2 regions of the Comamonas thiooxydans genome follow, and region 2 is predicted to be linked to the other one. Evidence: riboswitches for the same ligand, from Rfam matches in the RefSeq annotation. Region 2 holds a riboswitch; the other holds the start of a gene.
The links. A riboswitch is a leader RNA that binds a small molecule or an ion and turns the genes downstream of it on or off. The one in region 2 is predicted to bind cobalamin.

Region 1 (7,845 bases), 1.2 Mb from region 2:
GGCATCAAGGCCAATACCGACTGGAAAAGCACCCTGGGTGACGAATGGCGCCAGTATGAAACGGTGTTCCCTGCCCTCGCCCGCAGCAGCATTGATCAGGTCAGCCTGGAATGCATCCATTCCCATGTGCCGCCTGACCTGATGAAGTTGCTGGTCGGCAAGGACGTGATGGTCGGCGTAATCGATGTGGCCAGTGACGTGGTTGAAACGCCCGAAGAAGTGGCCGACACCATTGGCCGCGCGCTGGAGTTTGTGCCCAAGGAGCGACTCTTCCCGTGCACCAATTGCGGTCTGGCACCAATGGGCCGAGATGTAGCCTGGCGCAAGCTGAAGGCTCTCGCAGCTGGCACAAAGCTAGCCAAGGAGCGTCTCGCCGCCGCCGCGTGAGACCGGTCAGCTGTCACGTCGAGCATGGCGCGACGCATCACACATGCAGTGAATCGGCTTGCCTTTTCTGCATTGCTTGACGTTTCGATGCCCATCAAGTTCTACGAATGGGTGCCATGTGACAGTGGCTGGGGTGAACAGTTCACTCTGAGACTGTCGCAATTGGCCAGATGCAGCTTTCTAAGTAGCTATTCATGGTGTTGCCTCACAAGTGATGGCAACACCCGCGTAGCACTCCAGTTTCTGCAGCTGATCCCAATGTCCCGTCGTTCGGCGTCTTGAAGGCCCGCTCTACAAGATGCTGAACGGCAGTTCAGCTTGCAGGCGAAGCTGATTCATATTGGCTTCCCCTTGCGCTTTATTCGTACGATGCACTCCGTAGCGCAATTGCAAGGAAAGATTCTTTGCAGTCCCTTGCTGCACGACGTATCGCACCATCAGGTCTCGTTCCCAATGCTTGCCATTGACTCCTGAGTAGCCGAGGTAGCCGGCGTAGACAGCATTGAGATGGCTGTTGTCTATGCCGGAACCTCGGGTGTAGGCCACACCTGCGCTCAGCCCTGGAGTTGCGATACCGGCTAGGTCTACGTCGTATTTGAGCTGCCACGAGGCTTCGCGGGGACCGTTGAAGTCGGACAGCTGCATAGCGTTCTCCAACCAGATAGAACCACGATTCACATAGTCAAACGGATTGTTTCCGTTGACCTTCTGGTAGCCGAGCCCGAATTTATGAGCGCCTGCGGCGTAGCTGCTCATCAGGCTCCAGATGGTGGTGTCAATCTCGCCAGACTTGGCCTTGCCGGTATCGGTGCTGCGATAGAGGTTCAGATTGAACGACAGTGCACGCTGGCCTGACAGAGGAAGCTTGTAGAAACTGCCCAGGTAGGCGGTGTTCCAGTTATCGGCGTATTTTCCGTAATAGCTGCTGAGCGTCAGATTGGTGATGGGTGTCGCCCATGCGCCGCCTATGAAGCTGAAAGATCCGCTGGTCACGCCCGAATAATTGGCCAGCAAGTCAGCGCCGTTCTTGCGGGCATTGCGGTCCGCCCAGCCGGTGAATCGCCCCGCCTGCAGCGTCAGTGTCGGGATGTCTTTGCTGATGACTTGCCAGCCCCGATTGGTCTCAGGCAGCAACCGGGTGTCGGACGAACTGAAGATCGGTGTCTTGGTTCGCATCTCGCCCGCCTTGAGTTCCGTGGACGAAACTCGCACTTTCAGCGCCGCGCCAGCTCGCCCGAAGCGATCAGGAATGTCCTGTCCGTCTTTGGCCACGTAGCGAGGCGTTGCGCGTGCATGGTCTGCTTCGGTGCCCAGGTTGAGGGCTCCATAGGCATGGGCATCCAATCCCATGCCAACGACACCACGGGTATAGCCCGATTCATAGTTGAGCATCAACCCGTAGGCTGATTCGCGAGCAAGGGTCTGGCCCCTTTGCCAACTGGTAGCACGAAAACTGCTGCCTTTTTGATAGTCGAGCTGCTCGACAAGCACCCGGTTTTGCATATTGAGTGCGCTACCTTCGACAAAGCCCTTGGCATCATCTTGTGCACCGGCAATTGCAGCACCGCTTGCGCACAGCAGTGTTGCGCTCAGCGTATAGAGATGAAAAGGACAGACTCTCATCAGATTCATTTGTGGAGGCAGGCGCAAGCACGATGCGCCTGAACGCGTTGATATCGGACTCATGACACTGAATTACCGAGCAGCAGTTGCTTTAGCGCGCGCAACAATATCTTGGAAGCGCTGCTTGGCTTGTTCGGGCACGTCGTCCGGCACGGAGAGCTTGGACAACGAGCTGTCGCCGACCTGGATCAGCATCACCATGCCCATCGCATAGTGGGGCTGACACTTGACTCCATACAGACCAGGCTCGGTCATGGTGACCGTGATTTCCTGATTCGTCTTGCCCCTGAAAGGCGTTGCCCCTGCCGGTGCCATACCTGTGACGGACACTGCATCGTGACCGCTGCTGGTCGCCAGAAATTTGACGCTGTCACCAGGTGCGATCTTGACGAACTCGGGCTCGTACACCATGGCTCCATGGGGGCCTCGGTTGAGCATTTTGATTTCTATCGTTTCTGCAGCAACCGGAGGCGCGGTACAAATGCACAGCAGCAAGGCTGCATAGCGGGCAGAGTTAAGAACGGGCATACCGGGAACTTTCTGATTCAAAGACTTGGCATTGGCTGGAAGCGCAGAACGCGGCAGCCATCCTGCGGATCGATCAAGGTGCGAACTTGGACTTGAAAGACTTGCTCCAGCAAATCCGGGCTCATCACTTCATGAGGTGCGCCCAGCTGAATCAACTGGCCCTGATGCATGACGGCCAGCCGGTCGCAGACCATGGCTTGATTGAGGTCGTGCAACGCGACGACCTTGGTGATTGGAAGACGCTGGATCAACTGCAACAGTGACAGCTGTTGATGGACGTCCAGATGATTGCAGGGCTCATCCAGCAGCAACAGGCGCGGTTGCTGCGCCAGAGCCCTGGCAATGTGTGCCCTTTGGCGCTCCCCGCCTGACAAGGTGCTCCAGTTGCTGTTTGCCTTGGAGAGTAGTCCGACGTCGCGCAACGCATCTCGGACAATCGATCGATCAACGCTCGACAGGGGGTCAATGGCTGATAGCCAGGGAGTACGCCCCAGCTCCACCGCCTCGGTCACACTGATGGCATCCGCAGTATCGGCAGTCTGTGCCACAAAAGCCAGTTGGCGCGCCACCATACGACGAGGCAACTGATGCAGTCGCTGGCCCTCCAGCAGAACCTCCCCGGAGTTGGGTTTAAGCACGCCTGACAATAGACGCAGCAGACTGGATTTTCCAGAGCCGTTCGGCCCAATCAACCCCAGCATTTCACCCGGACGCACCTGCAAGCAGACCTGCTGAACGATTGGGGTACCTCGGATCTTCCAGCTGATCTCCCGCGCTTCTATGGCCGCCGTATTCTTCGGCTTGTCAAAGGCCTCTTTCATGAGCGACCTTTCTGGCTCCTGAGCAGGATGCAGGCGAACACAGGCGCACCGACCAGAGCGGTAATCACACCAATGGGCAGAACCTGTCCCCCGATCAGGGTACGTGAGACCACGTCGGCAGCAATCAGGAAGATGGCTCCAATCACTGCACTGACGGGGATCAGGCGTCGATGGCGCACGCCCACAATCAGGCGTGCCGAGTGAGGGATAACCAACCCGACGAAGCCGATAGCTCCGACGATCGAAACCATCACCGCAGTCATCAACGCTGCAGCCAGCAGCAAAGTCAGCTGCACGCGGCGCACCGGTACCCCAAGCGCCGCAGCGGACTCGCTGCCGAAGGCAAATGCGTCGAGAGAACGGGCATGTAGCAGGCACACCAGTACGCCAGCTACGGCCACCGAGGCCGTCAGAGCGGTGTCTGGCCAGCGCACACCGCTCAAATTGCCAAGCAGCCAAAACATGATGCCGCGCGCCTGCTCTGCGCTTCCGGATTTGGTGATGATCAACGAGGTCAGTGCATTGAACAGCTGCGAGCCGGCAATGCCGGCCAGCACAATCTGGCCGCCGTTGCGCAACCCCCCATCGCCGGCGGCATGGGCTAACAGTGCCACCAAGGCAAATGCGCACACCGCGCCGAAAAAGGCTCCCGTGGTCATCGATATGAAGCCGGCCCCCAGACCGGCCACCGAAACCAGCACGGCCCCTGTGGACGCGCCTGCAGAGATACCGAGCAGATATGGCTCCGCCAAGGCATTTCGCAGCAACGACTGCAAGATAACGCCGGAGACTGCCAGGCCAGCCCCGCAACTGGCGGCGACCAAGGCTCGCGTCAGCCGGTAATTCCAGACGATCCCCGCGTTGATCGGATCTATCGGATAGCTGGTCCCAAGCAGCCGGTTGGTGAGCACCTCATACACAATGCGGGCCGAGATATCGGTCTCACCTATGGCTATGCCCAAAACAATGGCCAGCAAGAGCATGGCCGCTGCGGCTATCGTCAGCAGGACTGCGCGCAGGAACTGGCTGGCCGGCATGGCTGGCCAAGTTGAAGTCAGCGTAGAGGTATTCATGCCACTGCGATTGGGATATCGCACCTGAAGCGCGACATCCGCTGTGCTCGGCTTATTTGGAGAGGCCTTCGATTTTCAGCACCGCACTGGCAATCTGCTCCATGCCATCCACCTGGCGGATGGAGCCTTGCAGGGCGTCAGCGTCCACAATCACGATGCGACCGTTCTTGACGGCATCCATATGCTGGGTGACAGGGTCCTTCTTGAGAAAGTCCAGCTTCTTCTGGTAATCGTCGGCAGGAAAGCGGCGGCGATCCATGCGGGCAATGATCAGGATCGAGGGGTTGGCCTTGGCAATGGTTTCCCAGCCCACCGTGGGCCATTCTTCTGCAGAGCCGACGACATTGCGCAAACCGAGCGTCTGCATCATGTAGCCTGCCACCCCGTTTTTACCAGCCATATAAGGGTCGGCTGCGAGATCAGCACTAGAGAACCACAGTGCTGCAGACAGGTTATTGAGCTTGGAGGATTTGACCTTGGCCACCGCCTGAGCCTGGCGTTTGCTCAAATCCTTGACCAGGCTCTCGCCTCGGGCTTCGACATCAAAGACCTGCGCCAACTGGCGGATGCTTTTGTACAAGGCCTTCACGTCGTAGCTGGCGGTACGTGTGCCGTCCGAGCCGACCAGATTATTTTTGCCTTCGCAATCCGCCGGCATGGCATAGGTGGCTATGTGGAGATCATGAAACTGCTCGCGGGTACCGACTACCCCATCCTTGCCCACCATCCATTCGAACTGCGACACCACCAAGGCAGGACGCTTGCCGATGACCGACTCAAAGCTGGGAATGTTGTCGGACAGGCGCGGCACCTTGTCATTGATGGCTTTGAAGCGGGGCTGTACCGGATTGAACCAGAGTGCGGTGCCCGCCACCTTGTCGCCCAGCCCGAGGGCATAAAGCATTTCGGTGCCTGCTTGACCGATGGTGACCACCGATGAGGGAGCTTTGTCGAGAGTGACTGTGTAGCTGCAGTTTTGCAGCTGCAAAGGATAGTCTGTCGCGTAAGCAGACCATGAGCAGGCGAGCAAGGCAGCGGCGGCAAGGCTTCGAAGCAGCATCGGATATCTCTCCAGAAGCGGCGGAAGCCCCCTGGAAGACATAGCAAGCCATGCGCCTGCAGCCTGCCTGAATCAGCAACGCGGTACCGGAGCGATGAAAATGCTCACTTCCCGGACACCCCGCCGGCAATGATTGGTTGGTACTCTGGCAGGTCTCCTGACTGGCAAATCATCGCTGGCCATCGCCTTCCCAAACATAGGTTCAGTGGCTGTGTGATGGTTGGCTCATTGCCTACAGTTGCGGGGGCAGTTCCATTTCATGGGCCGGTGTCAAAGAGCACCTGACCCTGGATTCCCTCATGCATTCGTGAGTGCGCATGCATGTTCTGGCGAAACCAAAGTTGCGGTAATGTAGCTGATTTTGTAGCAACAGTCCTAGGTCAAAGTGCCGAATGCGCTCAGATCTCCTATCTAAGTCCCGCATGAACAGCTTTTCTATCCAGCGTGTTGGCGAGTTGCACAAGGTTCAAGATTTTCTGCAAAAAGCACGCATTGCCATGTTCGCCGGGCGAGGCAACACGCTGGAAATTCCTCCGGACCTGCGCTATTTCGAAGAGACCTACCTCTCAGGCAGCGGTTGCATGTTGGCAGCGCTCGACTCCCAGCAAAGGGTACAGGCCACGATTGCTTGCCGGGACTACGACAGCAGATTTCCCCAACTGAACTTTCATCAGTTGAAGGTGGTTGAGCTAGTGCGCTTGTTTGTCGCCCCAGAGTTTCGACGATCCGGCGTGGGTGGTGCACTAGTGGATGCATTGAAGCTACATGCACAGGCTCAACAGGTGCAAGTGCTCTACCTCCACACACATCCCTTCTTGCCAGGGGCCGTCGAGTTCTGGCAGACCCAAGGCTTCGAGGTGATCGACCGCGAAGCAGATCCGCTATGGCAAACCATTCATATGCAACGTATGCTTGAAGTGCATAAAGAGGTCTGATCAGTTCCTTGGGCATTCCTGAAAGGGCTGTTTGCCAGGAGTTGAGTCAGATGTATATTCTTCACTGGCGCCGTTTACCCACGGGCCGGAAGTCCAGTCTTTATCCTCGCGCTCGAACCTACTCCCTCAGCCGCGCTACCAATTTCTTTGGGGCCACATCCGGCATTCGTGCTATTTTCCCGCACACGACTCAAGAGGTCTGGCATCTTTAGATTTTGGTCATTGTTGTAGATCCATGCAGACTGGCGCTAGCGTTTCAGTTCACCCTTGAAAATTGATGCGCCCGCCCGCGCCTAAATGTAGCTATTTGACTGCATATAGGGCGATGTGCTGCTATGAATAAAGCGATAGGCGTCCTACATCTCAGCCGCGTTCTGTGTACTGCACATCACTGAAAGCAGGTGGCACTGAGAAATCACCTCGAAATGCGTGTCAGCGTCGATCTCTGGGCGCAAGGCTTTATTTTGGTGCTGCTCTGAACAATCGCGTTGCACCAATGATTGTGGTGTGTTGTCTCATCCCGCTGTTCTCGCGTACAGGTCCTCTGTATGTGCGTTTATAAGTGGTGAGTGGCTACGTAACTGCACACCAAATATCAACAAGGGCGGCACGAAGCCGCCCTTGTTAGGTGAGTTGCGGTTAGCACTAATCGAGTGCTGTCGCCCTGTGATGCCTTTGACCAGTCTATTCGCTTGTCGGCACAAAAAACAGGTACTCACCTGGCCCCATCTGCGGGGTAATCGCATAGCCTTCGCATTGCCTGTCCTTGCATTTCACAGGTATGGCGCGGGGCCAGATCGTTGCTGCAGTAGGGTAACCAGGCAGGTACTGCGGTACATGCCACACTCCATAGTCACCCACTGGCTCGGCTTGCTGCATCCCTGTCGCACCTTGTTCACCGCTGCCAAAGACCTGGCGTTGAATGCTCAACGGTTCATTGATGGCTCTAGAGTCGGGTGCAGCCAAAGACGAAGCGCAGCATAGTGCAATCGCTAAAAGAGCTAGAGTCTTGCCCATAGCGGTCTCCTAGATTAGGAATCACGCCTGCTAGTTGTCGTACAGCTGTGCTGTACGTGGATCTTCCATCACAGAGGTGGCAGCCGCAGGTCGAGTGACTTCCGGTGCAAAACTTGACTGGGCCTCTGAAGGGGGCGCAGCAGGAGTTGGGCTACCTTGTGCCGAAGCATCCGGCCCGTAGTTGTTCCGACGCTCATCTGCGGTCATGGATTGCGGGCATTTCGACCCCGTGATCTCCAGTGCCACGCGAGCGGCAGGATCCATGCAGTCCATAGCCAGCGAGGCGGCCTTCATGCCCTTGTTCCAGAGCTCGCGGCTCATTTTCAGGCGCTTGCAATGCTCATCCGTCCAGGTTGTGCCGAAGCTCACGCCAAAGCCAGGGCCGTTGGCACTGCCGCTGC
Region 2 (7,845 bases):
GGCATGCACCCGGCCCAGCTGATCACCCCGCAGCTGGCCAGTGGCGATCTGATGGAACTGCTTCCGGGCAGGGATCTACACATCCCCATGTACTGGGCCCACACCCGCAATGCCCAGGCCAGCCTGCAGCGACTGACCGACTGCATCATCCATGCGGCAGCCGCCTGGCTGGAGCCCATACAGGACTAGCTCAGGCGACAGCAGACTTCTTCAGGCCGTAATAGAACACCCAGGCTGCCGCCAGGTACAGAAAGGGATAAAGCGCCAGATAAGGCCCCAGATGCAGATAGGCCGACCACCGGTCGGCCGCAAAAAAGCTTGCATACACCAAGGCCGCAAGCAATGCCCCGCTGCCCGTCAGCAGCCCGGCATAGGCCAGCAAGGTGGCCAGGCGCAAGCCCGGCCTGCCGCGCTCGACCAGCCGCAACCGGCCCGAACGCAGCTGCACGGGAATCTGATAGAGGCGAACGAGTGCCATCAGGAAGACGATGGGCACCAGGATCAGAGGCAGGAAAAACATGTCTCGCAGCGCAATCAGGGGCGATGCTCGGACTCCACATGGCGCACTGCCGCCCTGGCCTGGGTGAGCATATGAAAGTCCAGAATGCGTGTCGCCATGATGGTCTCCCAGAGGAAGCAGCACAGCGCCAGCACAAAGGCCAGCACCCCCAGCAGAAAGCTGAACACGGCATAGCCATGGCCGTTGACGCCGTAGGCCTGGCCCACGAACAGCAGCACGATGGTCAGCCCTATGCACATGCCGCACAACGTCAGCAGTGCAATGGAGACGTTGGCCAGCCGCCCGCGCTCGCGCAGAAAATGCAGCTCCTTGAGGTGGCGGGCGATCAGATCGTGATCGTCCAGGGTGCGCAGGCTTTCCTCCAGCTTGCGGGCCCGGTCAATGATGCGGGCCAGCCGCCCCGCTACGGAGCCAATCATGCCGGCCACGGCAGTCAGGAAAAAAACCGGCGCAACAGCGAGCTGAATGCTGTGGGTGACGGTCTGCGCGTCGATGGACCAGATGCTCATGGTGTCCTCAGAATCGGGGGGCTTTCTCAGCCTCTATTTTTATGCACAAATGTCAGCTCAGTTTTGACTAGATTCACTCAAAAAACAGCCATGACTGTTTTTCTACTGCGACAGATGTTTGACGGCAATTGGCATGCCTGCCGCAATGCCGATGCTGGCCCTGTGTCTGTCCTTGTCGCCATGGATCCCGCCTCGTAGTCACTGCCGATGGCCAGTGCTATATAATTTTTCGCGAACGATCTTTCAGACTGCGGTCTGCCAAGCTTGTTCAACGTAGCAGGTGCCCGATGTTTCATCGGGTTAAACGGGAACAAGGTTCAAAGCCTTGGCTGCCCCCGCAACGGTAAGCAGATCAATCCACTTCACGGCTTTTGCACCTGCAAGAGTCAGTCACTGGCGTTCTACGTGGCCTCTTCAAGAGGTGCGCGGCAGCGCTGGGAAGACGAAGTGGCATGCCTCGCGCAATCTGCCAGCCCGGATACCGGCCTGTTAAGCGCTGACCGTCCGGGTGCAATTCCGGCAGTCGGCATTTGCAACGACCGTCTGCGGGGAGCAGCGTGACGGCAGCTGATTGGCGACAGGCGCGCACACCCAGGCGCACTCCGGACGCCGGTCATGGTCTCGTCACATGCATGCAGGCTGGTCAGTTCTCGCTGACGACATGAAATCTTTCGCCCTGCCTGCTGCCCTGATCGGCTTGGCACCTGCCTTGACCTTGGCCGCAGAACCTTCGGCCAACAGCTCAAGCCCCTCCACTTTCTCCTCGGCAGCACAACTGCCCACCGTACAGGTCACGGACAACGCCCCTGGCGGACTGGGTCTGTCGCAGCCAACAACATCGGGCAGCCGGACCGGCATCGCCACCCGCGACCTGCCCGCCAGCCTCGACTATGTGGACGAGCAGACCTGGCAGGAGCGCGGTGACAGCCGAATGGCCGACATCATCGGCCGCACCGTGGGCATGACGCCACTGTCTGCAACCAGCTACAGCAGCCTGTCCTTCAGCACGCGCGGCTTCACCGGCACCAACTCGGTGGGCATCGCCGAAGACGGCGTGCGCCTGAGCGTGGCCTCGTCGACCACGCCCTACCCTGCCAACAGCTGGGGCTATGAGCGCGTGGAAGTGCTGCGCGGCCCTGCCTCCATCGTCTATGGCACGGGTACCGTGGGCGCCACGGCCAATGTGGTGCGCAAGCAGCCCAGCAAGGAGACGGTGCGCGAAGTACTGGTCGGGGCCGGCTCGCACGGTACGGCCAAGCTTGGTCTGGGCATGGGCGGCGCACTGAGCGACACGCTGAGCTACCGCCTGGATGCCTATGGCCACCACACAAATGGCGAGCACGACATGAGCCGCGCCAGCGGCGGCAAGCTGATGAGCACGCTGCGCTGGCAACCCACGGCGGCCCTGCGCATGGAACTGCTGGCCGATGTCAGCGACGAAAAACCTGCACGCTATTTCGGCACGCCCACCATGAACGGTGCCATCGTGCCCGAGCTGCTGGGACGCAACTTCAACACCGCTGACAGCGATATCCGCATCAAGGACAAGCGCGTGCGCGCCCGTGTCCAGTACCAGGTCAACGACTGGCTGAGCGTGAGCAACGAGCTCTACCATTTCAAGGCCGACCGCTACTGGCGCAACATCGAAGCCTATAGCTACAACCCCAGCAAGCAGCAAGTGACGCTGGGTGACTATCTGGAGCTGGCCCACGATCTGGCCCAGACCGGCAATCGGCTGGAAACTACCATCCAGGCCGGTGCACACAAAGTAGTAGCGGGCTGGGAGGTAAGCCGCGCCCGGTTCAACTTTGCACGCAACGACTATGCGGGCAGCGCGACCATCGGCGTGAACGAGCCCTCGCTGGGCTACTGGCCCAATACTTCGCCCATGCTGCCAAGTTATCGCACTCAGGCCACCACGCATGACTTCTATGCCGAGGATGCCTGGACGCTGAGCGACAAATGGCTGCTGCTGGCCGGCATACGCCGCGCCCTCACGGACTTTGAGCGCAATGACCTGGTGGGCAGCGGCTCCTTCGACAAACGTCTGAACGGAACGGCCTGGCGCCTGGGTCTGACGCACAAGCTCAGTGCCCAGACCAGCCTCTACGGCCAGCTATCCCAAGGCCATGACCCCGTCACCAATGTGCTGACCCTGAACCTGGGCAACAGCCCCTTCAAGCTGACCACGGCACGCCAGATTGAGCTGGGCCTGAAGCAGCAGTTCGCCCAGGGCCAGGGCGAATGGACGGCCGCTGCCTATCGCATCGAGAAGAAAGACATCATCACGCGCGACCCGAACAACGCTTTGCTGTCCGTGCAAGGCGGCAAGCAAAGCTCGCAGGGGCTGGAGCTGAGCGCGGTGATGCGCCTGTCACCCAACTGGCGCCTTGAGGGTAATTACGCCTTTGTCGACGCCAAGTATGACCAACTGATCGAAGCCGGTGGCGCCGACCGCTCCGGCAAGCGTCCCACCAACGTGGCGCGCAACACCGCCAATCTGTGGGCCCACTACACCACCCACAACACCCTGGGCCGCTGGCAGGCATCGCTGGGCGCACGTGCAGTGGGCAGCCGCTTTGCGGACAACGCCAACACCGCGCGCAGTGGCGGCTACACCGTCTGGGATGCTGCACTGAGCTGGCGTCCCCAGCCGCACAGCACCTATCGACTGACGCTGCGCAACCTGACGGACAAGCTCTACACCTACTCGGCCGTCTCCAGCGCCAGGGCGGCACAGGCTTACCCGGGTGAGGGGCGGCGCGTCGATCTCACGGCCGAGTTCACGTTCTAAGTGCCATGCATCGCTTTGATATCAGTAGCTGCCTGCGCTTGTATTTTCTTGAGTTCAGACACTTTCAGCCATGAAGTCCTTTAAGTACATTCGCCAGCAGCTCCTGTTACTGAAGCAACCACTATGGTTTGTCGCGATGCTGGCTTCGGCAGCAGCGCTCAGCGCCTGCGGCGAAAGCCATCAGGCCGGCAGCATCCCGCAAGCCTCAACCAGCAAGGCGGCAAAAACAGCGCTCACCATCGATGTCTGCACCCAGCCCGTGGTCTATGACAAAGTTCCGCAGCGTGCCGTGGTGCACGGCATCAATCTGCTGGAGATGTTTCTTGCCCTGGGCCTGCAGGACAGGCTTGTGGGCTATGGCGGTCTGCGCGACATCAGCCGCCTGCCCACCACCATGCAGCCGCTGCTGGCCGGCGTGCCCGATCTGTCCAGCCAGGGCATGAACCTGGAGACCCTGCTCAACGCCCAGCCGGACTTTGTCTTCAGCGGCTGGTCCTATGGCTTCAGACCCGGCCAGATCACTCCTGCCAGCCTCAAGGAGCTGGGCATTGCCAGCTATGTGCTCAGCGAATCCTGCATACGCCAGGTGGCTCGCGAGCGCGTTTCGCTGGAAGACACTTTCAACGACCTGCTCAACCTGGGCCGCATCTTTGACATCGAGGCACGCGCCCAGGCGCTGGTGGGCAAGCAGCGCGCCCAGCTGCAGCGCGTGACCGATGCCCTCCAGAACGTGAGCCACAAACCCAAGGTCTTTGTGTTTGACAGCGGCACAGACATCCCCGTCACCACGGGCCGCTATGCCATGCCCCAGGCCATGATCGAGGCCGCGGGCGCAACGAATATCTTTGACGATCTGGACAGCAGCTGGATGCGCGGCAACTGGGAAGACGTGATTGCCCGCGAACCGGACTGGATAGTCATCGTCGATAACGACAGGCCCGTGGCCGACGGCAAACGCCAGTTTCTACTGGCCAAGCCCGAGCTGGCCCACCTCAAGGCCATACGCGAGCAAAAGTTCGTGCTGCTGGAGTTTGCCGAGGCAACGCCAGGCCCGCGCAATGTCGCCGCCACCCAGCGCCTGGCCCATGCGCTGCACCCCGAGCAGATACCCGAGCAGGTGAGCGAGCCATGATGCAGACCGCCGAGCACCCAAGCAGTGCGGCTTCGGTCAGCGCCACCGCCAATGCTTTCTCGGCCCAGCGCCGTCAACTGGCACTGTGGCTGGCGGCGTTGATCGCGCTGCTGCTGCTTTCGCTCACGCTGGCCATCACGCTGGGGCCGGTGCGCATGGCGCCGCAACTGGCATGGCAGATCACGGCGCATGAAATAGGCCTGCAGCTCAACAACCTGGGCTTGAGCTTTGGTGGGTCCGGAGGTGACTGGACCGTGGCCCAGCAGCAAATCGTCTGGCGGGTGCGCCTGCCGCGCGTGCTGCTGGCCGCTCTGGCCGGAGCAGGTCTGGCCGTGGTGGGCGTGGCCATGCAAGCCATGGTGCGCAATCCCTTGGCCGACCCCTATCTGCTGGGCGTGTCGTCTGGCGCTTCGGTAGGCGCGGTCAGCGTACTGGCCTTTGGCACACTGGCCTTTGCGGGCGAGCTGGCCCTGCCGCTGGGCGCTTTTGGCGGTGCGCTGGCCGCCTGCACCACGGTGTATTTTCTCGCCCATGCCCACGGCAGGCTACTGGCCTCGCGCCTGATTCTGGGTGGCGTGGCCATTGCCTACTGCCTGGGCGGCGTCACCAGCCTGATCGTGCTCACGGCCGATCAGCGCGAGCTGGCTAACTCGGTGCTGACCTGGACACTGGGCAGCCTGGCCGGCACGCGCTGGGACGAGCTGGGCCTGCCAGCCTTGCTGCTGCTGGCTGGCGTGGTTCTGCTGCTGACGCAGGCGCGCTCACTCAATGCCCTGCTCGCGGGCGAGGAAACCGCCATGACGCTGGGCGTGGACACCACGCGCACAAGGCGCTGGCTGTTTGTGCTGGTTTCCCTGGTCACCGGCGTGCTGGTGGCACTGACAGGCCCAATCGGCTTTGTGGGCCTCATCGTGCCTCATGTCACGCGCATGCTTGTGGGGGCCGAGCATCGCAGCGTGCTGCCCGTGGCGGCGCTGGTGGGCGCCATCTTCCTGGTCTGGGTCGATGTGTTCTCGCGCATCAGCTTTGCCCCGGCCGAAGTGCCTGTGGGCGTCATCACCTCGCTGCTGGGCGGCCCCTTCTTTGTCTGGATGCTGTGCCGCAAGAATTCCCGGGAAAGGCTGAGCCTGTGATGCTCCAAGCCCATCAAGCTCAGGCACCCAGCCACAGCGAACTGCTTTTGCAGGCCAGTCAGCTCAACTTTCAGGCCGCAGCGGCGCATATCGTGCGTGATGTCAGCCTGCAGGTGGCGCGTGGCCAGTTCGTGGGCCTGCTCGGGCCCAACGGCAGTGGCAAGTCCACGCTGCTGCGCATGATCTACCGTATCCTCAGACCCGCCAGCGGCACGGTCTGTATGCAGGAGCGCGACGTCTGGCGGCACAGTGCCCGCGACAACGCCCGTGCCATGGCCGTGCTGGCACAGGAAAATGCCAACGAGTTCGATCTGCGCGTGCGCGATGTGGTGCTGATGGGACGCACGCCGCACCAAAGCGCCTTTGACAAAGACAGCGCGCAAGACTTTGCCATCGTCGCCCAGTCGCTGGCGCGGGTGCAGGCCCAGCCACTGGCCGAGCGCATGTTTTCTACGCTCTCGGGCGGTGAGAAGCAGCGCGTGCTCATGGCCCGCGCACTGGCCCAACAGGCACCGCTGCTGGTGCTGGATGAGCCCACCAACCACCTCGACGTGCGCCACCAGTTCGAGCTGATGAATCTGATTCGCGGCCTGAGCCTGACCACTTTGGCCGCTCTGCACGAGCTGCCGCTGGCCGCGCATTACTGCGACCGCATTTACCTATTGCAGCACGGTGCACTGGTGGCGCAAGGCACTCCGAACGAGGTGCTGACGCCAGAGACCATTGCCCGTGTCTACGGCGTGCGCGCCCAGGTGCACACTAGCGCACGCACGGGCAAGCCCGTGATCGAATTCATGCCGGATGAGCTGCTATGACCCAGACCAGCAATGAGCCCACGCCCTCTTTACCTGCAGCCAACACCGGCCTGGCCATCGTACTGCTCAGCCGCGGTGCGGCCTATGCGGGCGGCCTGACGGAACTGAGCGATCTGGCAACGCAGCTTGAGGCCCGGCTGGCTGCCGCACAAACGCCTGTGCTGCGTGTGCAACCCGCCTTTGTGGACCGAGCACAGCCTGCCTTGCCCGAAGCGCTGGACCTGTGCGCCGATGCCGATCAGATCCTGATCCTGCCCGTGATGGTGCCCGACGAGGCGTCGCTGCGCCGCTGGCTGCACAAGCTCATCATGCGCTGGCGCGCCAAGCAACAGGCTGAAGGGCAACCCGGCAAACACGCCCCTCGCATCGTGTTTGCTCAACCCCTGCTGCAGTTGCCGACGTTGGCCGAGCTGCTGGCCGCCACCATTCCCAGCGCACTGCAACAGCCCGATGTGCCGCAATTGCTGGCCGATGAAGACTGGGAGCGCGACCCCAAAGCCTGGTCCCAAGTGCCGGAGCACCAGCACCATGTGCTGTGGTGCGTGGGCCCACGCTGCGCGGCCAAGGGAGCCGTCGCGCTGTGGCCGCAACTGGCACGCACCGTGCAGCAAAACCCGCTGCTCAAAAAGCAGGTAATGCTGCTGCAAACCAGCTGCCAGTACCCGTGCAACCATGGCCCGCTGATGATCGCCTACCCCGAAGGCGTGTGGTACGGCCCCATGGATGCTACGACGATCGAGCCCGTGCTGACAGCCCATGTGCAGCAGCATGACTGCCCCCACGAACACCTGCGCGTGCATGGGCCACGGCCCGCACTGCACGAATCAGTTTTACCTGTCGAATTTCCCTGTTGATTCCCATCCGGAGAGTGATCCATGCAAACCACCAAGATCCCCGCCACCATCGTCACCGGCTTTCTCGGCAGCGGCAAGACCACGCTGA

Region 1: linked by a shared signal. The riboswitch ahead of CTR2_RS16050 (ABC transporter substrate-binding protein) and the one ahead of CTR2_RS10485 (TonB-dependent receptor) in region 2 are both predicted to bind cobalamin.

The regions. Positions count from the first base shown of each region.
Region 1 is NZ_AP026738.1:3,465,950-3,473,794, forward strand. Features, by position in the region: gene CTR2_RS16025 (methionine synthase) at 1-387, shown strand, start outside; gene CTR2_RS16030 (OprD family outer membrane porin) at 679-2,073, opposite strand; gene CTR2_RS16035 (pseudoazurin) at 2,083-2,559, opposite strand; gene CTR2_RS16040 (ABC transporter ATP-binding protein) at 2,556-3,359, opposite strand; gene CTR2_RS16045 (FecCD family ABC transporter permease) at 3,356-4,432, opposite strand; gene CTR2_RS16050 (ABC transporter substrate-binding protein) at 4,485-5,534, opposite strand; cobalamin riboswitch at 5,623-5,847, opposite strand; gene CTR2_RS16055 (GNAT family N-acetyltransferase) at 5,915-6,427, shown strand; gene CTR2_RS16060 (hypothetical protein) at 7,112-7,444, opposite strand; gene CTR2_RS16065 (hypothetical protein) at 7,475-7,845, opposite strand, start outside.
Region 2 is NZ_AP026738.1:2,266,903-2,274,747, reverse strand. Features, by position in the region: gene CTR2_RS10500 (HTH-type transcriptional regulator ArgP) at 1-189, shown strand, start outside; gene CTR2_RS10495 (hypothetical protein) at 191-520, opposite strand; gene CTR2_RS10490 (DUF2721 domain-containing protein) at 535-1,029, opposite strand; cobalamin riboswitch at 1,291-1,533, shown strand; gene CTR2_RS10485 (TonB-dependent receptor) at 1,691-3,823, shown strand; gene CTR2_RS10480 (ABC transporter substrate-binding protein) at 3,894-4,955, shown strand; gene CTR2_RS10475 (FecCD family ABC transporter permease) at 4,952-6,088, shown strand; gene CTR2_RS10470 (ABC transporter ATP-binding protein) at 6,088-6,903, shown strand; gene CTR2_RS10465 ((2Fe-2S) ferredoxin domain-containing protein) at 6,900-7,757, shown strand; gene cobW (cobalamin biosynthesis protein CobW) at 7,779-7,845, shown strand, end outside.